Regions from separate parts of the Methylophaga sp. UBA1464 genome, predicted to be linked through region 2. Evidence: predicted binding sites of a transcription regulator. Region 2 holds the regulator's gene; the other holds the start of a gene.
What was found. Region 2 encodes PhoB, which activates phosphate uptake and scavenging genes when phosphate is short. Its sites were predicted from a motif close to GNNTGTCATAAAACTGTCANAT; they were not measured.

Region 1 (13,555 bases), on a different contig from region 2:
ATCATGACGGTCAAAATATAAATCGGTGCCCTTGCGGAAACCTTCATCGCCAACCAGGGTTTTGATCATGCGCACGACTTCGGCGCCTTTTTCATAAATAGTGACGGTATAAAAGTTACTGATCTCGATATAACTATCGGGACGCACTGGATGGGCCATCGGGCCGGCATCTTCGGCAAACTGCAGGCTTCGCAGCTGATCAACATCATCAATACGTTGCACTGCAGCAGAATTCAAATCGGCACTGAATGACTGATCACGCATTACCGTAAAGCCTTCTTTCAGGCTTAACTGAAACCAGTCACGGCAAGTCACACGGTTACCTGACCAGTTGTGAAAATATTCATGCCCTACAATGCTTTGAATGGTATAGAAATCGTTATCAGTGGCTGTTTTCGGGCTGGCCAGAACACAGGCCGCATTAAAGATATTCAACCCTTTGTTTTCCATGGCGCCCATATTGAAATCATTGACGGCAACAATCATGAATACATCGAGATCGTATTCACGCCCGTAGCTGTCTTCATCCCAGCGCATGGATTGCTTTAAAGACATTAAAGCATGGTCACATTTATCGTGATTTTCTTTATCTACATATATCTGCAAGGTAACTTCACGACCACTTGCTGTGGTGAATTTATCCTGTTGCATATATAAATCACCGGCCACCAAAGCAAACAGATAACAGGGTTTAGGGTGTGGATCATGCCAGCGTACCCAATGACGTCCATCTTCCAGATCGCCCTGCTCCTGCAAATTGCCATTGGATAACAGAATCGGCCATTGCTGTTTATCGGCTGTGATGGTGACCGTAAAGACCGCCATGACATCAGGACGATCCGGGTAATAAGTAATACGCCGAAATCCCTCAGCCTCACATTGGGTGCATACCAACGCGCCAGAGTGATATAAACCTTCTAAAGCCGTGTTTTGATCTGGATGAATTTCAGTCACAATTTCCAGCTGAAATTTTTCCGGTAATTGCGGCAGAATCAGTTGCGTACTGGAACGTTGAAATTCAGCGGCAGTTAATAAACGGCCATCAAGTTTGATACTGACCAGCTCAAGGTGCTCACCATTCAACACACAGTCCTCACCTGGACCTTTTGGATTACGACGCATACTGAGAGTGCTGATAACGCGCGTTGTGGAAGCATCCAGCTCAAATTGCAGATCAACATTGTCAACGAGGTAGGATGGAACCGTATAATCCGCTAGACGAATCGTTTTTGGGGACGCAGGTGCGTTCATTAAATTAAAATTCCTCTTGATTTACTGGCCAGTACTGATAAGCAGGCTCTTCGTATGGGTGTGCAAGTTTCAAAGCTGAGACAACCGCTTTGATAGTGTCGTTCGAACAAATCGTTTCAACCCGGTATTCATTTACCTGTTCAACTTTTCCACTTTCACCGATAAATGGCTGACTCCCTGCCAGTGGGCGAAACTGTCCCATTCCCTGTGTTTCCCAGCTGCAGCAGTCATAACCGTCAAAATGTCCGGCACCCGCATTAAAAATGGCTTCTTTAACCAGTTCTTTATGGGTTTCCGGAACAAAAAATACCAGCTTGTACATGTGTTACCTCCACTGCCATTGTTGCGCCTCACCCGTACCGGCAATGCTTAATACAGCACTGTCATTAGCAATAAACGACACCGCCTGTATGACCATTCCGGGATTAAGCGGATTTTGTCTGGTCACTTTCCAGCAACGTAATTTATCACCTTGAGGTAGTTGCCAGACACAAAGTCGTTCTGCTGCATGACCGGTCACCAGGAGCATGCCATCCTGTGAAAAGTTGACGGCGGTTGTGGTGGTAGTAAAAACCGGAAAGTCCGGAACCGGCATTGATTTAGGCCATGCAGAACTGCGCAATTGTGATTGCAGACGGCCATCTGCCAATGACCAGAGATAAGCATGCCCATTATCCGCGGCAGTAAATACATATCGGCTTTGCGGATCATACTTCACCAGATTTACAGTATTACTATGCACCCAGTTTTGTAACTGTTCACCGCTCTGCAGATCCCATAACCTGGCCGTACGATCATCACCACCGGTTAAAGCCGTTTTACCATCCGGGGAGATGGCCACAGTGTTAATGGGATGCTTCACAGGGGAATCGACTGCGGCACCATCATGTTCAAACACATAACGTACCCGATTGGCGTCTATATCAAAATAAACGGCCGTGCTATCAGCCAAAGCCAGTAATAAATAACGACCATCAGCAGAGATATCCAACGCTTTAATTCTGAGCGGGAAGGTCAGTCTGTTTTCCGGCATACCATTCGCCGTATTCCATAACATAACCGTATCAAACTCCACCGTTGCAGCGAGCGAACTGGATTTTGCCAAAGCCACGGAAGTGCTACGAACTGTCTCCTTAGCCTCACTTTGCCAGCTGTACTTCACCTGATTGGTTTGCAGATCCCAGAGTCTGGCAGCCGCATCTACATCAGCCGATAAGAGAAATTTTCCATCCGCGGAAAAAACAGCGGCGTAACTGCCATCACTATGTTGCCACTCATAAGACTGTTGTGGTCGATCTTCACAGCCGCCAAGCAATAGCAGCAGCCCCGGGAAAATGAATCTGCTGATACTACGCACGGACATAATCGTAATCAGGATTTAGGCAGAGTCACACCCTGCTGACCCTGGTACTTACCAGCCCGATCAGCATAGGAGGTCTCACAGATTTCATCAGACTCGAAGAACAGCATTTGTGCAACGCCTTCATGAGCATAGATTTTTGCTGGCAATGGCGTGGTGTTGGAAAATTCCAGCGTGACCTGCCCTTCCCATTCAGGCTCTAACGGCGTGACATTCACAATAATGCCACATCTCGCGTAGGTCGATTTGCCCAAACAAATGGTTAACACATTACGCGGAATTTTAAACGATTCGATGGTGCGGGCCAGCGCAAATGAATTTGGCGGAATGATACAGACATCGGAGTTGATATCCACAAAACTGCTGGCATCAAAATTCTTCGGGTCGACAATCGCTGAATTGATATTGGTAAAGATTTTAAACTCAGTGGAACAGCGTACATCATATCCGTAGCTGGAAGTGCCATAGGAAATAATGCGCTGTCCTTCACGTTCACGCACCTGGCCCGGTTCGAACGGCGAAATCATGCCGTGCTGTTCTGCCATGCGGCGGATCCATTTATCTGATTTTATGCTCATAGTCCGTCAATAAAGCCCAAAAGATGTTGATGATAGCCTGATTAGTCGTTCTTGATAACTATATTCGGGAAGGCCGCTGCATAATTTTTACCCTGCATGGCCAGGTTGGCTGCAATACGACGGGCTATAACTCGATAAGCCAGAGCAATATCTCCATCCGGATCTTTTACCACCGTCGGTTGCCCATTATCAGCATCTTCCCGGATATGAATATCCAATGGCAGGCTGCCCAGCATATTCACACCATATTGTTCCGCCATTGATTGTCCACCACCGGCACCAAAAATATGTTCTTCATGACCGCATTGGCTGCAGATATGGGTACTCATGTTTTCAATAACACCCAATACCGGGACCTTGACCTTTTCAAACATTTTCAATGCCTTACGGGCATCGAGCAAGGAAATATCCTGTGGTGTGGTGACAATAACTGCACCACTGACCGGTACTTTCTGTGACAGCGTCAACTGAATATCGCCCGTACCCGGTGGTAAATCAATGACCAGATAATCCAGTGATTTCCAATTAGTGTCGCCCAGCATTTGTTGCAAGGCTTGCGTCACCATCGGACCACGCCAGATCATCGGTTCTTCTTCATCGATTAAAAAGCCAATCGACATACTTTGAATGCCATAGCTTTCAATGGGTTCAATCGATTTGCCATCCACTGATTCCGGACGTTGCGTAGTGCCCAGCATGCGTGGCTGGCTGGGGCCATAGATATCGGCATCCAAAATCCCCACGGTTGCGCCTTCAGCGGCCAGAGCCAATGCCAGATTAACTGAAGTGGTAGATTTACCTACGCCACCTTTACCCGAGGCCACGGCAATAATGTTTTTGACATTTTCCAGCGCCGGAACGCCTTGCTGTACTTTATGCTTTACGATTTTAGTAGTGATATTGACGCTGACATTGGTTGCGCCATCAGCTTCAATTAATTGCTTTAAGTTCTGGGCCAGTTCAGCCGCATAACCCTTGACTGGGTAGCCCAGAATCACATCAACCTGCGTTTGATTGTCATCCTGCACAACCTTAACCGTGGCACGAGTCTCGCCCAACGTTATCAGCGTTGATGGATCCTGATAGTTTTTGACGATTTCCTCAATTTGCGCGGGGCTAGTCATGCATGACTCCTGTATATTTCAAAGCTAAATTAGATTCAATATTTTATACCCTGCCAAAACTGGCTGCATCCACACTGCTTGCAGGGCTATTGGCTGATACAGAGAAAAACACCGCTATAACAGCGGTGTTTAAAGTGTTTAACGAATTTAATCAGGTCCGGATAATGTGTGTTGTAAAGGCCAATCCCGGTAATTAAAGACCTGACCTTCCTCACGAACGCGGGCAATTTCTGTCAAATCCAGATCAGCACAGACCCAACCCGGCTTGTCAGCCACGCCTTCAATCAATATGCCATTATCGGTAAAACCATAATCCACCGGTGTATAAATGCTGGCACGCCCGGTATTCACATCAACAGCTTCTGACCAGCGAGCTTCACCAAACGTAGGCGACTGCACAACATAGCATTGATTTTCCAATGCACGTGCCTGACAGCCAATCCGTACACGATGAAAACCGGCCTGGGTATCGGTGCAACTTGGTGCCAGAATTAAATCCGCTCCGGCATTGACTTGTTGATAGGCGATCATCGGAAATTCAATGTCATAGCAAATACTGATACCAATACGCCCGACATCCGTATCCAGCACTTTAATCTGTTGGCCTGGATGAATTAACCATTGCTCATTTTCAAAGCGGGTCATGATCAACTTATCCTGAAAACCAATCAGCCCATCCGGTGCATAGAGATTCGCACGGTTACGAAATGTGCCATCTTCCTGCAGGACCGGAAACGTACTGGCCAGCATCATGACATCGTATTGTTTGCTGAGTTGATGATGCAGATCCTGCCAGTCCGCATACACATCCTGCATCGAATGTAACTGCTTACCGAGATCGGTATAAATAGCTTCACCAAATAACGAAGCCAGTTCCATGCTGCCATATTCCGGAAACACCAGCAGTTTGGCCTTTTCTTCAACGGCTTCAGCCACCCACTGAGTCAATTTATCAGTGAATTGCGACCAGTCCTTGAAAAAACCGATATCGTACTGTGCTGCAGCGACTTTAACTTTGCTCATTGGCACCAAACTCGGGAAATCGTTAACGGGACATTAAAGATTGGGCATTTCAGCCTTATTTCAATGCCAAAAAAAACTATTTGTAAAAATTACTTTCGCTACACAAGCGAACGGATATTAAGAAAACAGATCTTTGCTAGAGTTTCTTCATCCAGAAAGTCATTGGCTTGGGCGACTCATTCGCTTCATCCAGTTCTTTCCAGCTAAAGGTGGTGTGCAGCTCAGGATGTTTTTCATAACCACGCTTACGCCAGAAATTATCCAGCGGTCTGAAACCTGCCGGACGGCGCGGATGATCGTCTGGTCGTTGAACACCGCAAAAACAGCTGTATTCATAACCGCCTAGTTCACGTGCATGCTGTTCACGATGATCAAAAAACGCTACACCAGCACCCTGCCCGCGATATTGTGATAACAACACCGACTCACCACAATAAAATACGCTATCGACATCAATACCCGCGTTGATAAACGGCGCTTTGACGTCATCTGTTTCATATTTAAGCGGAATGCCGGTCGATGCACCGACGACCTTATCGCCATCAAAGGCTAAAACAATCACGCTGTCAGGCGCTTCGATATAGGTTTGCAGGTAGCGAGCCTCGTAATCCGGATCCCCATCATAGAGATAAGGAAAATCACGGAAAACCTGAATACGCAATCTGGCCAGTTCAGGAATAAATTGATTCAGGGCTTCACCTGATAAACGTTTCAATTCCAGCATAGTTATTTCAATCCGTGCAATGGAAAGGCATATAAAAAAGCCAGACTGGAAAATACATTCCAGCCTGGCTGATTGTCCTGCAGTTTAACCGACGACTTGTTTCACCCAGTCTTCCAGGTTGTAGTAGTTGGTGATACGAGCCACTTTGCCATCACGAATCACAAAAAACGCACCGGCTGGCAGATTGTATTTCTGACCGTTAGCTTCCGGTAAACCTTCATCGGTGCTCAGGTATTCACCTAATACGGTGAATTCAACCGCAGCGCGGTCACCCGCTTCGTTGGTGGTGATGGATATATCAACGATTTGTTCTTTGTAATGGGCATTCATGCGGTCCATAAATGCAGAGAATTTTTCTTTACCAACCTCACGACCACCCTGGTTGACGTCATGAATAACATCGTCAGTCAGCATATTTAAAAACGCATCCATATCCTGACGGTTGAACGCATCGTAGTAGTTTTGCAGCAATGTGATTGTAGCTTGGCTCATGTTGCAGATCCCAGTGAGTAAAAAAACCGCGAATTTTAACGTGTAAACGCTTCAAAGAAAAGCAGAAACGACTAATTTAACCACAGAGACACGGAGGGCACGGAGATAAAAGAAAATAGATCCGCAGATTACGCAGATGGACGCAGATTTATAATTTTTAACAGGATCGTAGGTCGGGTTAGCGTAGCGTAACCCGACAAAAATAATCTGCGAAAATCTGCGTAATCTGCGGATAACTCAAAAAAACCTCTGTGCCCTCTGTGTCTCTGTGGTTACTTTCAAAAATCAGCTTTGACGACTACGAGCAGTAATCCCCATCAACTTGTAAGTCAGCATTGATGCGGCGAAGTCATAGGCATGAAAGCCTTCAATCGGCGCGAATTCCATTACATCAAAACCGATAATTTCACGTTGTTTGGCGACCGATTCAAACAGATTCAATGTCTGGTACCAGCTCAGGCCGCCTGGTACCGGTGTGCCTGTTGATGGAAATACACTGGGATCCATGCCGTCAATATCGACTGTAAAAAACACTTTTTGCGGAAAATCATCAGGTAAGGTAATGCTGTTGATATTATTGGGAACCAGTTCATCGGCATCCTGGTAATACACGCCAAATTCTTCACGCACCTGCATTTCTTCTTCACAAAAGGCACGAATTCCCAGCTGGTATAACGGAATACCCATATCCACTGCACGTTTCATTACCGAAGCATGGCTCAAAATATCGCCTTCATAGGCATGACGCAGATCGGCATGGGCATCGATCTGAACAATGCCGAAATCTTCAATCCCTGCATCCTTCAAGCCTTTGATGACGCCGTAGGTGACAGTATGTTCACCGCCTAACACGACGGGAATACCGCCATTACGGATGATTTCAGCAGTGGCATTGGCAATATTATCAATCACCTGTTGAGAATTTACGCTGCAGTCTACTGGCGGGCAGGTGTAAATGCCCAAATCACATGGATTGCTTTTACCATCCCATTTTTCCAGCTGCCATGAGGCATTCAAGATAGTGGAGGGTCCCTTCGCTGTACCGCCACCATAGGAAACTGATTTTTCATAGGGGACAGGCAAAACATGAAACATCGCCTGTTTAGGATCAGCCTGATCAATCTCAGATCCCAGGAAAATCGGAAATTCTTCGTTTAATTCTGCTGTCATGACAGTCGCTCTTTAAAATCACTGTAGCCAAAACTTTTGACTACACGTAAATCATCGGTTTCGGAATTCCAGATAGCCAAAGATGGCAATTTGGTGCCATTAAACGTCGTGGTTTTGACCATGGTGTAATGGCTCATATCTTCAAATACCAGCCGTTGTCCGATTTCCAGTGGTTTATCAAAACTGTAATCGCCAATCACATCACCCGCCAGACAGGTTAATCCACCCAGCCGATAAGTATGTGGTTTTTCATCAGCTAAACCTGCACCGGTAATATCTGGACGATAAGGCATTTCCAAAGTATCAGGCATATGACAGGTAGCCGAAGTATCGAGAATAGCCTGATCCAGATGATTCCAGCTGATATCCAGTACTTCACAACTCAAAATACCTGTGCCAATTGCCACCGCCTCTCCCGGCTCCAGATACACTTCGACCTGATGCCTTTGTTTAAAATTCTGAATTAATTGGATTAAACCATCAATATTGTAGCCATCCGCCGTAATATGATGACCACCGCCAAAATTTACCCATTGCATTTGTGGCAGCAAATGACCGAATTTGGCTTCCATGGCTTTTACTGTACGTTGCAATGGTTCAAATCCCTGCTCACACAAAGTATGAAAATGCAGGCCGGAAATGCCATCCAAAGCCGTTTCATCCAGCTGTGATAACGGAATGCCTAAACGTGAACCGGGTGCACACGGATCGTAAATCGGTACCGCACCTTCTGAATGCTCCGGATTGATACGTAAACCAAAATGCAATTCAGGACGTTGTTTTTGCATTGTCAGGCACTGTTCACGAAACCGCAGCCACTGCCCGCAGGAATTAAACACAATGTGATGAGCAAAAGTCAGCAGTTCATCAATATCCTGCTGGCTGAAAGCTGCTGCAAACACATGCACTTCGCCACCGTATTCTTCAAAACCCAGTCGCGCTTCATGCAAACCACTGGCACAAGTGCCGCTCAGATATTTGGCCGTCAATGGCGCTAAAGACCACATGGAAAAAGCTTTTAAAGCAGCCAGAACTTTGGCACCACTGGCCGTTTGCACGTGATTCAGAATGCGTAAATTACGCTCAACAGCCACTTCGTCCACCACAAAACAAGGAGACGGCAATCGAGATAAATCCAGCTTGGTAAAATTGGTAAATTGCATTAAATTCAAATACCTGAAAATGATAGTTAATTTATTTCATTAATATTTATTAACCACAGAGACACAGAGGGCACAGAGTTTTTATCCGCAGATTACGCAGATTCTCGCAGATTATTTTTGCCGGGTTACGCTACGCTAACCCTACCTACGTTTTTTAACAAAGTGTAGGTTGGGTTGAATTTATGAAACCCAACAAGACGCAGAAGAATAGATGGTGTTGGGTTTCGCAGGCTCAACCCAACCTACATTTCTCTTAAAATTAGAAATCTGCGTCCATCTGCTTAATCTGCGGATGTATATTTTTTTCCTCCGTGCCCTCTGTGCCTCTGTGGTTAATTTTTTATAGATCTATAAGATCAATCGTCGAGATTGAAATTATCCAGTTCAATCACTTCCCAGGGCAGTCCGTATTTATTCATATCTTCCATAAACGGATCCGGATCAAACTGTTCGATGTTCCAGACACCCGGTTTCTTCCATTTGCCTTCCAGCATCATTTTGGCACCAATCATGGCTGGTACACCGGTGGTATAGGAAATCGCCTGCGACTGAACTTCAGCGTAGCAATCCTGATGGTCTTTGATTTGGTAGAGATAAACAATTTTCTGTTTACCATCCTTAACGCCTTTCACCACACAACCGATACAGGTTTTACCTTTGGTACGTGGGCCAAGTGTTGAAGGGTCAGGTAACAATGCTTTGAGGAACTGAATCGGCACAATCTGCTGACCGTTATAGTCAATTGGCTCAATGCCAGTCATACCAACATTACCCAGCACTTCCAGATGTTTCAGATAACTGTCACCAAAGCTCATCCAGAACTGAGCACGTTTTAACGTCGGGAAGTTTACGACCAGTGATTCCAGTTCTTCGTGGTACATCCGGTAAATATTGTAGCTGCCGACATCTTCCGGGCAGGTAAAACTGGCTTTTTTCGACATGGCCGGGGTGGTAACAAACTCACCATTTTCCCAGTGACGGCACTCTGCAGTGACTTCACGGATATTGATTTCCGGATTGAAGTTAGTGGCAAACGGATAACCGTGATCACCACCATTCACGTCGATAATATCCAGCTCGTGAATTTCATCGAAATAATGTTTGGCCAGATACGCGGTAAAGACATTGGTGGCACCCGGATCAAAGCCGCTGCCCAGCAAAGCCATCAAACCGGCATTTTCGAATTTTTCACGATAAGCCCACTGCCAGCTGTATTCAAACTTGGCGGTATCTAAAGGTTCGTAGTTAGCTGTATCCAGATAATCGACACCAGCGTTCAGACAGGCATCCATGATATGCAAGTCCTGATAAGGTAACGCTACATTGATCACCAGATCCGGTTTTTCCTTTTCCAGTAAAGCGGTCAGCTCAGGCACATTGTCGGCATCGACCTTGGCAGTACGGATGGATCTATCCAGCTGAGCAGCGATAGCTTTGCATTTGTCTTCATTACGGCTGGCCAGAATAATCTCTGAAAAAATTTCCGGTAATTGAGCACATTTATGGGTAACGACGCCGCCAACACCACCGGCGCCAATAATGATCACTTTTGACATTGCTGAATCCTTATAAATCTGCAGTTATCTTTCAAAGAAGGTGTAGCCATTCATGCTATCGCTGAAGGCACGTAACATTTGTTGACGCATTGGTACTGAAATCTTGCCATCCCGCACAGCTTGTTCTGCCAGCTTACGGAACTGTTCCTGCATCACTTTTGGATCGTATTCCACGTAGCTGAGCACATCGGCAATGCTGTCACCATGGAACTCACGGACAAAATCAAAGCTGCCATCTTCGTTGATATGCACGCTGACCACGTTGGTATCACCAAACAGGTTATGTAAATCACCGAGGGTTTCCTGATAGGCGCCTACCAGAAATACGCTCAGATAATATTCCTCACCTTCCTTGAGTGGATGTAATGGCAGCGTTTTACGAATACCCTCTTCGTAGGAAAACGAATCAATTTTACCATCACAGTCGCATGTCATATCGGCAATGACCGCGGCACGAGTCGGTCTTTCATTCAAACGATGAATTGGCATGATGGGGAAAATCTGATCGATTGCCCAGATATCCGGTAATGATTGAAACAGACTGAAATTACCGTAATAAATATCGGACAATAATTCCGGCAGGCTTTCCAACTCCGCAGAAACCCGGCGTGCCTGAGGCAGTAGTTCCGAGATTTTTTCCAGAATGGCTAATGAAACATTCTCAGCTAAAGCACGTTCACGTAAAGTGGCCTGACCGTGATGGAATAACTCACGTAATTCATCACGATAATAAATGGCATCGTTGTAGCACTCCTGCAGGTTCTGCAGTTTTACATTGCCCAGCACGGCATAGAGATTCACCAGCATGTCCGGGCTATCAGCGGGAGCGACTTCCGGAATCGTTCCGGGTTTATGATCACGTACTTCCAATACATTAAATAACAGCATGGAAGAATACGCGATCAAAGCCCGGCCTGACTCGGTGATAACCACAGGATGCTCTATATCAAGGGGATCCAGGCATTCCTGTAACGTTTCAATAATGTTGTAGCAATATTCGTCCAGACCATAGTTCATGCTGTGCGTGCTATTCGAACGTGCACCTTCGTAGTCGACCGCCAAACCACCGCCAAGGTCCATATATCCCATCGGTGCGCCTTCTTCGATTAAACCGGTATAAAAACGACAGGCTTCCATCACACCACTACGAATATTACGGATATTGGGAATTTGCGAACCTAAATGGCTGTGCAGTAATTGCAGGCAATGCAGCATATCAGCCTGTTTAAGCTGATCAATCACTTCGAGTAGCGCACTGGTAGATAAACCGAATATCGAACGATCTCCACTATCGCCATTCCAATGACCTTCCACAGTAGAGGCCAAACGTATGCGTAAGCCAATTAATGGATCGATACCCAATGCTTTGCTGCGTTCTAAAATGGTGGATAGTTCGGTGGCGGTTTCCAATACAAAAAAGCAGGGAATGCCCATCTGGCGGGCATACAGTCCTAATTCAATAAATTCTTCGTCTTTATAGCCATTGCAGATAATCAGACTGTCGTGGTCACGTAGCTGAGAAATAGCAATGATTAACTCAGCCTTACTGCCCGCTTCCAGACCATGATGATATCGACGACCGTAATCGGCAATTTCCTCAATAACGTGACATTGCTGATTCACCTTGATCGGAAATACGCCACGATAGTGATTTTTATAACCTGCGGTTTTGATGGCCCGGGCAAAGGCTTCGTTTAACTGAGTAATGCGCAGATCCAACAGGTTCTCGATGCGTAATACAGCGGGCATATCCAGACCGCGCTCTTTCATTCCGTTAACAATATCAATCAACGGAACATGGATAGTCTTTTCACCAAATTGCAAACTGACAACCGCATTGCCATCGGCGGAAATATCAAAATAATCCGCACCCCAATCACGTACACCATAAAGCTTACTGCTATGTTGCGCACTCCATTCATCAGAGGCGACGTCAGGTGAGTTTGTATCAAGATTGGCATGGGTTTGTGTCATCAGTATGACCCCCTTTGGCTTCAGTTAAATCGCGGGATTGTCACTATTTTATGGATAAATTGCAAAAATATTATGACAGCATCACTACTTAAGGATGCGAATCGCAGACTCAGATAATCGGCTGCTCTTCAGGAGCGCTGGTATCCGTTGATGGATGCAGGTTTGTATTGAAAGCTTCAACACTATCCGCAACTTCATCAGGACGGTTAAATCGCGCAATATGAAACAAGGCTTCGCCCTCATTCACCAGCGGAATATTGGTTCTGCCAATGATCACACCGCTGCAGATAGCGACCACTTTGGTTTCGGATTTCTCATCGCCATAGGGCGCAGCAACCATGCCCAGAATATCGCCTTTTGTCACTTGCGCCCCCATGGGCACCAGCATCCTGAAAATACCACTTTGCGGCGCCCTCACCCAACTACTGGATCGCGCGACAAACGGATCGACAGGTTTTGCCTGTTTTGTACGGGATTCGGTCAACATACCCAATTTGCGCATCACCGCCAACACACCTCTGACTCCGGCACGAATCGCCAGTTCATTAAAGCGCAAAGCTTCACCCGCTTCATACACGATAACCGGCACATTGACCTGCTGACAGGCATGGCGTAATGAACCTTCAATCAATCCCGAATTCAAAATAACCGGTGCATTAAATGCCCTTGCCATTTCCTCCACCACAGGGTTATCCAAAGCCGCACGGATCTGTGGCAGATTGTCCCGATGGATGGCTGCAGTATGCAAGTCCACACCATGGGTACATTTATTCACCACTTCGCTCATAAACAGGTTGGCTAAACGTGCCGCTAATGAACCTTCCTCAGACCCAGGAAAGCAACGGTTTAAATCCCGGCGATCAGGTAAGTAACGTGTTTGATTAATAAAGCCGTAAACATTCACCACCGGAATAGTGATCAACGTGCCTTTAAGCCCTTTAAGACGTTTGCTTCGCACCAGCCGACGAATAATTTCCACACCAACAATTTCATCACCATGCACCGCACCGGATACAAATAGAACAGGGCCCTCACGACGACCACACATTACCTGAACCGGCATACTCAAAGAGGTATGCATATACAAATCTGGCAGCGGTACATCGACCACTTTGTTTTGTCCGGGCATGATCTGTTGCC
Region 2 (14,774 bases):
TATTGGTTTCGCCACTGAGAAACCACAGCAGCTCATGCAGAATACTGCGAATATGCAGTTTTTTGGTAGTCAGTAAGGGAAAGCCTTCCGCCAAATCATAACGAACCTGCCGTCCAAAAACGGACCGGGCACCGGTACCGGTCCGGTCGCCTTTATCGACGCCATTTTCAATCACATCGCGAAGTAAATCGAGATACTGTTTCATGCCTGTTTACTCATTTATTGCCGTGCCGCTACTGTAAACTATCGGCACTTTTTTCGCACGGACTAGGACCTGTTGATCAGTCATTGCCACCACTATTGAAAGCTATTTTTTTGTCCATCAAGGCGGAAATGTTGCAATGTCGTTGTTCAGCATAAATTTATTCCCAACACAGTTGGTCGGAAAAATGGTCCCAGCCCTACGGGTTGAGGCGGCGATGAAAGATAAACAGACAAGGCCAGGCTGATAATTATCTGGCTTCGTCAGACAGACCGTATTTCTGCATGCGATAAAGCAGCGTATCGCGGGTAATGCCTAACAGTCTGGCAGCCTTGGAACGATTTCCGGCAGCCATTTCCAGTGCCTGTTCAATCAGGTCCAGCTCCAGCTGCGCCAGATCGATCCCTTCTGGCGGAATATGAAATTGCTGGGTGGCAGATGCAGATTTCTGCTGCATTTCTGCGGGCAGATCTGCCAGCTGCACCATGCTGCCGGGCTGCAATAAACTCAGCCGCTGACAGAAATTGGATAGTTCACGGACATTTCCTGGCCAATCATAGCGTTGTAATTGATATAGGGTTTCTTTGGCAAAGCGCAGTGGTGCATTGTTGCCGGCAAATTGTTTGGCAAAATACGTTAACAACAGCGGTATATCTTCATTGCGTTGCAGTAATGGTGGCAACTCCAGAGGTACAACCTGCAGACGGTAATATAAATCTGCCCGGAATCGCCCAGCCTTGACTTCAGCTGGCAAATCCACGCTGGTAGCGGCCAGAATACGTGCATCAATTACATGTAATTTATGACTGCCTGCTAACTGGCATTCTCCGGCTTCCAGAAATCGCAACACTTTGGCCTGAACGCTTAATGGCAAGGCATCCACTTCATCCAGAAACACCGAGCTGCCCTGTGCGGCGAGTAATCGTCCCGGCTCAATCACTTCACCAGCAGCATTGGCACGTCCAAACAAATCCACTTCAGCCTCCTGCGCCGGCAAAGCGGCACAGTTAATGGTCACCATGGGTTTATCTGAGCGTCGGCTCAACTGATGCAGGCTTTGCGCCACCAACTCCTTGCCCGTCCCGGTAGCACCCGAAATCAGCACACTGGCATCACTCAGGGCAATCATCGGTAATACCCGCTGAAGATGGGTTATTTGAGGGGAATGGCCAATCATTTCTATTGTCATTCTGTCATACCCGACTTAGTGTTGGTGTCCGACATGTGAGTCATCATCAGCAGGTTCAGTTACCTGCTGCATCTCTGAGTGATCATGATGTTCATGTCCGCCATGCGGCCACAATAAAACCAGCAGAGCCATCATGATAATCATGATGCCAGCGAATTTACGAAACAGTAAATTACGGGCTAATGAGGCCAGCAAGCCGGCAAACATCCCGGCACCCATCACTGCCGGCAAGGTACCCAAACCAAATGCCAGCATCACCGATGCAGCGTATAAAGGATCACCTGTGGTTGCTGCTACTGCCAGTCCGGCATACACCAGACCACATGGTAGCCAGCCCCAGACTGCACCTAATAAAAAGGCCTGTTTTAAGGTGCGTACCGGGAGCAGTTTTTGGCCGATGGGCTGTAATTTTCGCCAGATAGGCGCACCGATTTTTTCAGCATGGGCAAACCTGGGGAACCAGCCGGCCAGATATAAGCCCATACCGATCATCACCAATACGGAGAGATAGCGTAAAAACGGCAAACCATCTATTTGTGCCAGTGGTGAAGCAACTAATCCGACAAGCCCTCCCGCAATGGCATAACTGAGTATGCGGCCAACGTTGTAATTCAACACAAATGGCAACATTTTGCGTGGCTGTTCACGAATGTGCGCCGGTAAGGTCAGTGTTAATGCACCGATAACGGAACCACACATGGCAATGCAATGTGCCGAGCTGAACAAACCAAGCAAAAAAGCCGTGATTAACGAAGTCGTAAGTGCATCCATTTATGTAACCTGAATTTCAACTAGCGGACAGATTAACACTTTAACCCTGTATTTTTTGTGTGATTTGACATACAAGAGCCGCAAAAAACACATTTTTCATTTATTAGCATTTACTAAACTATATTTGAAGGTTAAAGAGTATGCTGTTCAAAACAGATTGAATGGTACAGAACCATGTTAATTAACACAGCAGTTTCCAAATGACCGGAAGATTGAATCAGGGTTTTGACCGTTGTAATCGAACATTGACTATCCGTTGCCCGCATTAAAAGCGGATGACTCTCAATGACCTGATTATTGATATTTATGGGGGGACAATATGCAAAAAAATAGTCTAAAACCAAGTAGTTTAGCCATTATCGCAAGTCTGCTGGCTTTCAGCCCTTTCAGTCTTGCCGACGATAAGCCTTATACCGTAACCGATGGACAGGCTTTGGATAGTGCAACCTTTAATGGCTATAAACTTTATCGTAACTGGTGTGCCCGCTGTCATGGCACCTATGCACAAGGTATGGTGGGGCCCAATCTGGCGGATAGCTTGAATGTCATTTCCAAAGATGAATTTATCGCCTCTGTTACTCACGGCAAGATGGGACAAATCGGCATGATGCCAGCCTGGGAAAGTAATCCCCAGGTGATGGAAGGCATGGATCAAATTTATGCTTACCTGAAAGCCCGTGCTGATGGCGCAATTGGCGAGGTTAAACCCAGCAAAGCCAAGTAATCTGTCATGGTTGGCTCTGACGTTATGTCAGGGCCAACAGTCTTATTATTGTTGTATATGAAAAAGTGCCTGACGACGTTTTCCATCATCGGTGACAAAACGAAACTTCAGTGTGCTGGCAGATTGCAGCTGCTGCAGATTGACCGTTTCATCGTTCAAGACAAAATCAACAGTTTCAGCACGTCGATCGGCGGTAATTGTAGTAAATACATCGCGCTGTCTGACTTGCTGGAAACCTTTAGGTAAGGGCTGCGCCTTTCCTTTGATGAATAATTCATTAGCTGAAGGGGAAACGTCATAAAACACTGTTTGCCGGGCTTTAGCGGGTGAACCGCAACTCAAATTGCCATGTTCAAGAGAAACAGGTGTTTGCTCATCAAGCTGTAGCAGAATGAGTTCATTATGAGCAAAGCTGGCAGTATGTTTATCACTGATAATCAGCGACCCCCAATATTGACCATCTTTGGTTTGACTGATGGTAAAGCGATCGCCGGTTTCGCTCAGGTATAGCTGCTCTTCTGCCCAAAGCGGCAGGGATAACATCAAGCCTGAAACAAATACACAAACTGATCGCCACATAAAACCACCCTTATCTATAAGAGATTGACTGTTGCAGTGGAGTGAAATTCCAGATTAATCACGAATTTTCAGGCGAATATCAATTTCTTTTAGCTCCTGTCTTTCCTGCATCAAGTCCGCTTCAGTCAATGGATGTTCTTCCAGCCAGCCGGATGGCAGTGTCAATATCAGAGAATTACGATGCAAACTAAGGCCAACATGCGTATCGGTCTTTTCACTTCGACCTCGATTAAACACCAGTGACAAACGCAGCAAAATCGTCAATCGCATTGTGGCCTGCTGCATCTCATCGGACAGTTGTTTGATATGTTTACGTGGAAAACTCCGGCGCTGACCTCTCACCATCGCGGCAAGGGCTTGCTGCTCTTCTCTGGAAAACCCCGGCAGATCGGAGTTGGCAACTAAATAAGAAGAGTGTTTGTGATATTGATAGTGCGAAATCTCCAGCCCCACCTCATGGAGCTTGGCTGCCCATTGCAAGCGCTGCAATTGTTCTTCGGTATTGATTTCCCATTCGGCGGCAACCTGTTCATACAACTCGGTGGCCATTTTGCTGACCCGTTCGGCATGAGACTCATCCACATGATAACGACGAGCCAAAGCATTCACTGTGCGATCGCGTTCATCATCATGCTGAATACGACCTTGCAGATCGTAGAGCAATCCTTCACGTAATGCACCATCCGACACAATCATGCGTTCAATTTTCAATCGATCGAATGACGCTTTTAATACCGCAACCCCACCAGCCAGAACATTGGCTCGTTCGGGACCTAAACCTTCCAGTTGAAACTTGTCGTGATGACCGGCTTCCACCATATGGGCAATTATTTTATCCAGCGCTTCGGCGGTGATCACACCGTTTTCACTCCAGCTCTGGGCTGTCGCGATACTGGCCACTGTGCGAATAGTTCCGGAAGCACCGACTGCTTCGACCCAGCCCAGATTCTGGTATGGGCGCTGAATAGAGCGCAGCTTGATAGCAGCGGTTAATAAAGCAGCCTGCATGCGTAATTGACTGACCGTGCCATCTGTAAAAAACCGTTGAGTGAAACTGACACAGCCCATTTCCAGGCTTTCACGGCGCAATCCATCTAATCCTTCGCCGATAATATATTCGGTACTGCCGCCACCAATATCCATCACCAATCTACGACTATTATCAAACGCCAGTGATCGCGACACGCCCAGATAGATCAGTCGGGCCTCTTCCTCGCCGGTGACGATTTCAATAGGATGCCCCAGCGCCTGACGCGCCTTACGTAGAAATTCACGACTGTTTTCAGCCACCCTAAGGGTATTAGTTCCTACCACCCGAACTTTACCAGCAGGTAAATGACGAACACGCTCACCAAAACGCTCCAGACAAGCAATGGCACGGTCCTGGGCTTCATCAGACAGCTTATTTTGCTTATCCAGCCCGGCCCGCAACTGCACCATCTCCCGCAGCCGATCCATTATCTGGAAGTGGTCATCACGCAGGCGGGCAATAATCATATGAAAGCTGTTGGAACCCAGATCCACAGCGGCAAGTACATCAAAATCATCAGGTGTTTCCATAATCTCAGCTTTGTTCTAGTTGCAAGCATTCTGCCTGACTCTTTTCTGTCATACCATTATTGATATTCAGGATGGTGCAGGAGAAGTATGGTTAATACCGTTGATATCATTCAAAGTCTAATCAAATGATGATTTAGGATCTGTTGTATACCAGGATAGGACTTGGGATATTAAGTAGGCTAGCCGAGAAACCACTTAATTTTATTTTTGTTTTATGACCTGTTCCATTTTATCAATACTCAAATGACGCACATCTTTGCCTTTGACAAGATATATGGTGTGTTCAGCAATATTGCGTGAATGATCGCCGATACGCTCCAAAGCCCGTGCTGACCACATCATATCGATAGCACGACTGATTTTTCGAGGATCTTCCATCATGTAAGTCATAAGCTGTCTTAACAGGCTTTCATACTCCTCATCAACACTGTTATCTTCACGGGCCACTTTCAACGCCAGGTCAGCATCCTGTCTGGCAAAAGCATCCAGCGAATCACGCAACATGGTTTCTACATGCATACCCAGCCTTCTTAACTCACGGTAATTTTTATTTGGGCGATCCTTTTCCGATAAATTAAGTGCCATTTTGGCTATCCGCACGGATTCATCACCCACACGCTCTAAATCGGTAATGATTTTTGAAATAACCGTCACCAGTCTCAGATCTCCGGCACTGGGTTGACGTAATGCAATGATACTGATGCAGCTTTCATCTGCAGCAAGATCGCATTTGTTGACCTCATCATCACCACTTATGACATCACGCGCTAAATCGGTGTCACCCGTCAATAATGCCTGCATCGCGTTGCTTACTTGTCTTTCAACCAGGCCTCCCATCGCTAATAATTGACTACGAATATCTTGTAATTGCTTTTCAAACTGCTGGGAAATGTGCTGATTGGTCAACATTAAAGATATCCTTGTAAGATCAATTTTTATGGATTGCAGAAGCGTTAATTTGTATTCGAGTTAAATTTTACAAATGATGATTATGAGTCATTAAGTTTGTGGACACTTAATATGAACAATTTGTTTTCAAACTGGGGCTATTTTATAGCAAAGGCGTTTCATTAATATCATTGTAAAACGTAATATTAATGACAGAAAATCATTAAATATCTGGGGCAGAAATTGCTTTTTCTGTTGGAAAAATACAGCGAAAAGCGGCGCCTTCCCCTAACTCACTTTGTATCTCCAGCCGACCTTTATGCCGAGTGACAATATGTTTTACGATAGCCAGACCCAACCCCGTACCACCGCTTTCGCGATCCCGACCGTTATCCACACGATAAAAACGCTCAGTCAGCCGCTCCAGATGATGGCTCGCAATCCCGTCACCATCATCAATCACCTCAATGACACTTCCCTGCCCATCAACCGTCCAGTTAATCGTGATTTTGGTACCGGCGGGTGTGTATTTCACGGCATTAAAAACCAGATTTGAAATTGCGCTGCGTAATTCATCTACATCAGCCAATAACCATTTATCCGTCCGGCAATTTAATGTGATTTGATGATCCTGAAAACTATCAAGACGTTTCACATCATCAACAATACTTTGCAGTAATCTACTCACATCTGTCGGCACATGATGTAGAGGCTTGTCGCCCGTTTCAAGCTGAGATAAAGCTAACAAATCTTTGATCATCAGATGCATACGCAGGGTTTGCTGTTGCATGACGGGCAAAGCTTGACGCCACATGGCTGGATCACTATCAACATCAAAACTCTCAAGATAGCCACGTAAAACAGTTAAGGGGGTGCGTAACTCATGAGAAACATTGGCGACAAAATCCCGCCGCATTCGTTGTAACTTAATGGTCTGAGTGACGTCCCGGGCGATAAGAAGGCGATCATTATCAGCATACTCAACCAGTTTCAATTCCAGTTGGGTAGCCTGATTTTTAGGAGAGGTGATCTGCGTTGTTATATTTTTATCAATCGGCATATCCAATAGTTTATGAAACGCCGGATCACGCAACAGATTATTGACACGCAAATTTGCGTCACGAGGCCAATGAATACCCAACAGTGCTTTGGCAGATTGGTTCGCCCATTCAACCTGACCAAATTCACCGATAACAACAATACCATCAGGTATGGCTGCTGTCGCCGTTTTGAATCGTTTCAAATACCCGGTGAGTTTCTTTTTACGATTACTGTTCTGCAAGCGCATGCGCTCAATTTGGCGCCGAACATCATCAATCACACCATCTGCCGAAGGCGGGCGGTTTTTATTGGTTTTCAATAACCAGTTTTGTAAAAGTGTCCACTGCCATTGAAGCCATAATGCATAGATCAGTGCCGCCACAAACAAAAAGGGCATCATATGGCCCAGCACCAATCCCAGAAACCCGGCTAAGCTCAGCAGGGTAATTAAACGCCAATAATCCCATTGCATTCGACAATCCTGCTATTCAGCAGAAAAACGGTAGCCAACACCGCGGACAGTTTGTACGAGGTTGTCATGACCGCTGGGTTCCAGCGCCTTACGTAGCCGCCGAATATGCACATCCACCGTGCGCTCTTCAATATATACGGTATCCCCCCAGACGAAATCCAACAGCTGGGAACGATTGTAGGCTCGTTCGGGATTTTTCATAAAAAAGTGTAGTAAACGGAATTCGGTCGGCCCCAGTTCTATGCGTTCACCATTGACCGACACCCGATGGCTCTTGGTATCCATGACCAGTTCACCCATCTGCAGTTTCTGCGCGTCGTCATCTTCCATCGGACGGCAACGCCGTAAAACCGCTTTAATGCGGGCTATCAGTTCGGGAGGCGAAAAAGGTTTGTTGATGTAATCATCGGCGCCAACGCTCAGACCTTTGACCATATCTTCACTTTCACCTTTAGCGGTGAGCATGATGACCGGAATTGAAGCTAAAAACTCATTGGCACGCAGACGGCGAATAAATTCAATACCATCAATTCCGGGTAACATCCAGTCCAGTAAAATCATGTCAGGCTGCTGATTTTTCAGCCATTCCAGTCCGGACTCAGCATCTTTCGATGCTTCACAGGTAAAACCAACCTGACGCAGGCTGAAGGTAATCATGTCACGAATGGCAGCATCATCTTCCACCAACAAAACCGATATGCTCATATCTTGCAAATTCCTAATCCATCTTTAATTAGAATAAAGCTTAATGGGAAATTATTACAATCTGATAACAGCGCTGAAAGCTTTATCAATACTGAGCTTGGCGGGGTAACAATTTTGAAATAATACTGGCGGCCAGAATCATCAGCGCAGAAATCACCAGACAGGCTGCCAGTCCGGCCACCTGATAAACCCAGCCGGATAACAAAGTACCAAACAGCCGGCCTGCCGCATTGGCCATGTAATAAAATCCGACATCCAGTGAAACCCCTGCCGCATCGGCATATGAAACTATCAAATAGGAATGGATGGCAGAGTTAATGGCAAATACCGCCCCATAGACTAATAAACCTGCGGTTAACGCTGGCAACACAGCCCATTGAAAATAAACGGTCATCGCGATAAGTAATGGCAGAACCATTAACGGCAACGACCATAGCCAGACATGATAACCGTCAGGCGCATGCTGTTTGGAAAAACCGGTCAGTTTCGGTGCCAATGCCTGCACTATGCCATAAGCGATAACCCATGCTGCCAGTAACGCGCCTACATAGATGGCCGGCCATTGCAGTTGAGCATGCAAAAACACCGGTAAAGCCACCACAAACCAGATATCACGGGAACCAAACAGAAAAAACCTGGCCAGCGACAATCGATTGACCGCGGCACTTTTTGACCAGATATCGCTGAACCTGGGTTTATTTTTGGCTTTACCCAAATCGCGCTGCAGTAACACAATACTGAGAATTAACACCACTAACAGCACGACAGCCATTGTAAAAATGGCTCCACGAAAGCCGATCCATGAAAGCAATGCTGCACCGACAAAAAAACCCACCCCTTTCAGTGCATTTTTGGAGCCGGTGAGAATGGATATCCATTTAAATAAAGTAGATTGGGCGTTATCCGCCACCAGCATTTTGATGCTGGATTTAGCGCTCATTTTATTAAGATCTTTGGCGATACCGGATAATGCCTGTGCCACCATCACATAGGCTACGGTGAGCCATTGCGGATCCACCAAAAGCATCGCCAGAGCGATGACCTGTAATAACAAGCCCAGATGCATGGTGACATTAAGCCCTAATCTGGCTGCCAGCCATCCGCCGACCAGGTTTGTCACAATGCCGAAAAACTCATAAAGCACAAACAGCATCGCCACTTCCAGCGGGCTGTAACCTAGCTGGTGGAAAAACAGCACCACCAACATGCGTAATGCCCCATCAGAAACGGTAAATGCCCAGTAGCTGAATGTGACCACCAGATATTGCTGAATAGCGACGGGTAGGGATTTGAGTTTATTCAGCATATCGACTGTGCTCTGACAAATGGTTTAAAACACAGAATATGTCAGATTGATGAACATTTGATTACAGCATAATGCCTTTGATCATAAAGAAGATGCAGGCTGATAATGTAGCAGCGGCAGGGACCGTGATAACCCATGCAGTTACAATTTTTTTCACCATATCGCGTTTTACAAACAGGTTTTTCTTGTCTTTCTTTAACAGCTTTTTGGCTTTTTTCAATTCTGCTTTTTCTTCATCAATTAAGCGAAATAGCTCGGTGATACGTTGATATTCTTCAACCGTTTTCGATGGTTTTTTCTCCAGCTTTTTCAGCTCATTACGCAATGCGTTCAGCATTTTTTTATCATCTTTGATTTCAGCTTTTTCCCGATCAATCTGTCTTTCAATTTTATTTGATTCATCCAGCCATTCACGCAGGAAACCCACCCCAAACACACCACCAATGGCAACATGAGTGGTGCTGACCGGCAAACCAAGCTGACTGGCGATAATGACTGTTAATGAGGCCGCCATGGCAATCGAATAGGCGCGCATCTGATCCAGTTCGGTAATTTCACCACCGACAGTTCGAATCAACCGTGGACCATATAAACCCAAACCAATCGCAATACCCAATGCGCCCACGGCCATGACCCAGATTGGAATACCAGCCTGAGACGTAATGCCGCCCGTCATAATCGCATCGTTAATAGCCGCTAAAGGCCCAATCGCGTTTGCCACGTCGTTGGCACCATGGGCAAAACTTAATAACGCCGCGGCAAAAATCAATGGAATGGTGAATTGTGCGTTGACGCTGGCACGATCATTTTTCATGTGTGGCAGATTACTGCCAATGGTCTTTTTAACAATCCAGAACACCAGAACGCCGATCATTAAACCAATCAGCATGGCAATAAGAAAACTCGGTTTACCTTGCGGAGCAATCGTCACCATCGGCAAACCATTGAGAGCGGCAACAAAACCGCCCCAAACCTGATTAAGCCCTTTAATGACCAGATAGGTGGAAAACGCCCATGCCATAACGGCGACATAGATAGGCACCCAGCGATATGAAGCCTGAACTTTATCCTCGCGGAAAATGATGGTTTTTTTAATCGCCAATAGGAATGAAGCTGCAATTATTCCGCCCATCAATGGCGAAATTATCCACGAGCTGACGATGGCGCCCATGGTGCCCCAATCAACAATACTGAATCCGGCCGCGGCCATACCACCGCCCATAACACCGCCGACAATGGAATGGGTAGTGGATACCGGCGCGCCGGCAAACGTAGCCAGATTCAACCATAACGCTGCCGCCAGTAATGCCGCCATCATGGCCCAGATAAAACTATCGGTATCGGTACCAAACTGGTTGATATCTATGATGCCACCTTTGATGGTCGACACCACCTCACCACCGGCAATAAAAGCGCCTGCGGCCTCGAAAATCATCGCAATCATGATGGCGCCGCCCATGGTCAATGCTTTAGAACCGACTGCTGGCCCGACATTGTTGGCGACATCGTTGGCACCGATATTCATCGCCATATAACCACCAAAAACGGCGGCAATAGCTAAAAAGAGATTATTGGGAACGCCGCCGGAAGTGGCGAAACTGTATGCCATGATGGCCGCGAGGAAAAATAAGGCAAAACCTATTCTGGCTATTTCTGCATGGCTTTTTTTATAGGCCTGCTTTTCAAGTTTATGAATGGTTTTAATTTCCACTGGACACCCGTGCTTTGCCGAAAATGTGGCTAATTATTACAGTTTAAAGACAACATGACACCCTGTTACATTCACCCGTGTAACAATCGGCTGTTAGAATGGTCTGTAACTGCAACGAATCTGTGGCGATCTTTACATGAAACAATTTTTGATACTGCTTATGCTGCTCAGCAGTTTTTCAGCTCAGGCGCGACCGAGTCTGCTGGAGAAGTTCGGGTTTAGCGATGCCGATATGCCTCCCGAAGTGGATGAAGCATTTGCCTTTGATGCGGTATTGACCTCTCCAGAAACCATTCTGGCCGGCTGGCAAATCATGGAGGGGAATTACCTTTATCAGGATAAAATCCATTTTGAAATAACTGATAGTGATGCGGTGCAGATAGGTGAATTCACCTTACCTGGCGGTGAGATGAAGAATGATGCCTATTTTGGGCTATCGGAAGTTTACACCAGCGATCTACAGCTAAACCTGCCTTTAATTCGCAACCAGACTGACGCAACCTCGGTGACGTTAACGGCTCACTATCAAGGTTGCTCTGAAACTTTTGGGATTTGTTATCCGCCTACTCGCAAGACCATTAATCTGAGTCTGCCCGCGGTTACGGATTCAGCAAGTACCGGGGCAGCGGCTGTCGAATCCGCCCCTGTTAACCCGGTCATGAACTCGAATGCTGTTAGCCAGCAGGATGAGATTTCCCAACGTCTGCAAAACGATAATCTGCTGCAGATTCTGTTCGGCTTTCTGGGGCTCGGCTTACTGCTCGCCTTTACGCCCTGTGTGTTTCCAATGATTCCGATTTTATCCGGCATCATTATTGGCCAGGGTGAACACATCACCACGCGCAGGGCATTTATTCTGTCACTTACCTATGTACTGGCCATGTCAGTTACTTACACAGCTGCCGGCGTATTAACCGGATTACTCGGCGGTAATCTGCAGGGAATGCTGCAAAATCCCTGGGTGATCTCCAGCTTTGTCGGCATCTTACTGTTGTTGTCTTTATCGATGTTTGGCTTTTTTGAATTGCAGTTACCGCATGGTTTACAACAACGCCTGCATCAGCTCAGCCATCGTCAGCAAGGCGGCACCTTAATCGGGGTCGCGTTAATGGGCTTGTTATCAGGATTAATTGTCGGACCGTGCCTGGCACCACCACTGGCCGGCGCATTGTTATTTATCAGTCAGCATGCCGATCCGATATTAGGTGGTGCAGCATTATTTGCGATGAGTATCGGCATGGGCATTCCGTTATTGATAATCGGTACATCTGCCGGGACCCTGTTACCTAAAGCTGGCCGCTGGATGGAAAATATCAAAGCGTTTTTTGGTGTGATGCTGATCGCGCTTGCCATCTGGATGCTGGATCGGATTATGCCGGGATGGGCGATTCTGTTTATGAGTGGTGCTCTGTTGATTATCAGCGCAGTATATCTGGGCGCACTTAACAGTCTGCCGATTGAAGCCACTGGTTGGCAAAAACTATGGAAAGGTCTTGGTTTACTGTCACTTATCAGCGGTGCTTTATTGCTGATCGGCAGCGCCAGTGGCGGAAATTCCATATTGCAGCCTCTGCATAACCTGACAATCGGCAATGCCAGCTCAACAACCACAGCAAAATTGCAGTTTACCAATGTGAATTCAGTTGAAGAGCTTGAATCAGCGCTAAGCCAAAGCAATCAACCGGTAATGCTGGATTTTTATGCAGACTGGTGTACCGATTGTAAGGCTATGGAGCAAACCACTTTTCGTGATCCTCAGGTTGTCAGCACCCTGCAGAATTTTACGCTACTGAAAGTCGACCTCACCGATAATACCGATGCGCATCAAGCGCTATTAAAAGCCCTTCGCGTCTTTGGACCGCCAAGCATGTTGTTTTATGATAAAAATGCTAACGAATCAGCCTCTCATCGTTTGGTTGGACATGTCTCTGCCGCCCAGTTGAACGCTCATCTGGCGGATTTCCTTGCTCAATCAACAAAATAGTGAGAATGCCTGTATTTCGGCGAAATTAGCGACAAAAAGCCGGATTTTTCGTTAAAAAGCTGGACAATAAAGCGCTGGCTAGTGCAAAATCCCGCCTTATATTTCCAGCGTTGGTGTGTTGTCGTTATGGCGAAATTTCTAGTATTGCATGGCCCCAATCTGAATCTGCTGGGTCAGCGCGAGCCTGAAATTTACGGTGCCACAACCCTTGATGATATCAACACCCGACTGCAACAGTTGGCGCAGGCTGACGGACACCAACTCGATTGCCTCCAAAGCAATGCCGAGCATGAACTTATTTCGGCTATTCAGTCAGCACGCCAGCAATATGATTTTATTTTAATAAACCCGGCAGCATTTACGCATACGAGCGTGGCACTTCGTGATGCTTTAGCTGCGGTGGCAATACCTTTTATAGAAATACACCTGTCCAATGTGCATCGTCGTGAAGCATTTCGCCAACAGTCCTATTTTTCAGATCTGGCTGTCGGTGTAATTTGTGGACTCGGAGCACAAGGTTATGAATTGGCATTACAAGCTGCCATTAAACACACCAACCCTCAAGGCTAAATCATGGATATTCGTAAAATAAAAAAATTGATTGATTTGATTCAGGAATCGGATGTTGCTGAAATCGAAATTTCTGAAGGTGAAGAATCTGTTCGTATCAGCCGCGCCAGCACTGTCCAACCACAACAACAGTATTTTGCTGCGCCACAACCTGCATCAGCGGCACCCAGCACGCCCTCTTTTGCCAGTGAAGCCGCCACTACAGCAGCAGCGGCCGCAGCTACTAAAACCTCTAACGAAGCCAATGCAGTGCGTTCGCCAATGGTTGGCACTTTTTATCGTTCGCCGTCACCTGAAGCGGCTTCCTTTGTAGAAGTGGGTCAGCAAGTTTCAGCCGGTGATGTCATTTGTATCATTGAAGCGATGAAAATGTTCAATCAGATTGAAGCCGATCGCAGCGGAACCGTTAAAGCTATTCTGGTTGAAGATGGCCACCCGGTTGAGTATGACGAACCATTGATCGTTATCGAATAATATTGCTGACAGCTCCGGCTGTTATCGCAAGCCAAAAACTGCGGATAAAACAACATGATTGATAAAATTGTCATCGCTAATCGTGGCGAGATTGCTTTGCGTATTCTCAGATCCTGCTGGGAGCTGGGTATCAAAACCGTGGCCGTCCACTCAGACGTGGATCGTGATTTGAAACACGTGCTACTGGCAGACGAAAGTGTCTGTATCGGCCCGGCACCATCCGGTCTCAGTTATCTGAATGTACCGGCGTTAATCAGCGCGGCTGAAATCACCGATGCCACAGCAATCCACCCTGGCTATGGTTTCCTGTCTGAAAATGCTGACTTTGCTGAACGTGTCGAAGAAAGTGGTTTTATTTTCATTGGTCCCCGTCCTGAAACTATTCGTATGATGGGTGACAAAGTAGAAGCGATTAAAGCCATGAAAACCGCTGGTGTACCGTGTGTTCCCGGTTCGGATGGCCCCCTGGGCAATGATGATCAAACCAATTTACGTCTGGCACGTGAAATTGGTTACCCAATTATTATCAAAGCAGCTGGCGGCGGCGGTGGACGCGGTATGCGTGAAGTTCACAGTGAAGCGCATTTGCTGAATGCGA

Region 1: the regulator PhoB is predicted to act here: its motif matches at 12,475-12,496, upstream of speA (biosynthetic arginine decarboxylase).

What each region holds. Positions count from the first base shown of each region.
Region 1 is NZ_DCSO01000011.1:24,704-38,258, forward strand. It holds gene pepN (aminopeptidase N) at 1-1,251, opposite strand, end outside; gene B3O33_RS00905 (NGG1p interacting factor NIF3) at 1,256-1,573, opposite strand; gene B3O33_RS00910 (WD40 repeat domain-containing protein) at 1,577-2,614, opposite strand; gene dcd (dCTP deaminase) at 2,623-3,189, opposite strand; gene apbC (iron-sulfur cluster carrier protein ApbC) at 3,231-4,313, opposite strand; gene B3O33_RS00925 (carbon-nitrogen hydrolase family protein) at 4,461-5,336, opposite strand; gene B3O33_RS00930 (GNAT family N-acetyltransferase) at 5,473-6,060, opposite strand; gene B3O33_RS00935 (ketosteroid isomerase-related protein) at 6,145-6,552, opposite strand; gene speB (agmatinase) at 6,838-7,722, opposite strand; gene nspC (carboxynorspermidine decarboxylase) at 7,719-8,885, opposite strand; gene B3O33_RS00950 (saccharopine dehydrogenase family protein) at 9,242-10,441, opposite strand; gene speA (biosynthetic arginine decarboxylase) at 10,466-12,415, opposite strand; gene B3O33_RS00960 (succinylglutamate desuccinylase/aspartoacylase family protein) at 12,525-13,555, opposite strand, start outside.
Region 2 is NZ_DCSO01000045.1:118,152-132,925, forward strand. It holds partial or broken gene thyA (thymidylate synthase) at 1-205, opposite strand, end outside; gene B3O33_RS05265 (sigma 54-interacting transcriptional regulator) at 453-1,391, opposite strand; gene B3O33_RS05270 (sulfite exporter TauE/SafE family protein) at 1,407-2,162, opposite strand; gene B3O33_RS05275 (c-type cytochrome) at 2,482-2,886, shown strand; gene B3O33_RS05280 (hypothetical protein) at 2,932-3,465, opposite strand; gene ppx (exopolyphosphatase) at 3,520-5,025, opposite strand; gene phoU (phosphate signaling complex protein PhoU) at 5,227-5,934, opposite strand; gene phoR (phosphate regulon sensor histidine kinase PhoR) at 6,137-7,426, opposite strand; gene phoB (phosphate regulon transcriptional regulator PhoB) at 7,439-8,131, opposite strand; gene arsJ (organoarsenical effux MFS transporter ArsJ) at 8,217-9,437, opposite strand; gene B3O33_RS05310 (inorganic phosphate transporter) at 9,499-11,148, opposite strand; gene dsbD (protein-disulfide reductase DsbD) at 11,285-13,132, shown strand; gene aroQ (type II 3-dehydroquinate dehydratase) at 13,259-13,702, shown strand; gene accB (acetyl-CoA carboxylase biotin carboxyl carrier protein) at 13,706-14,176, shown strand; gene accC (acetyl-CoA carboxylase biotin carboxylase subunit) at 14,231-14,774, shown strand, end outside.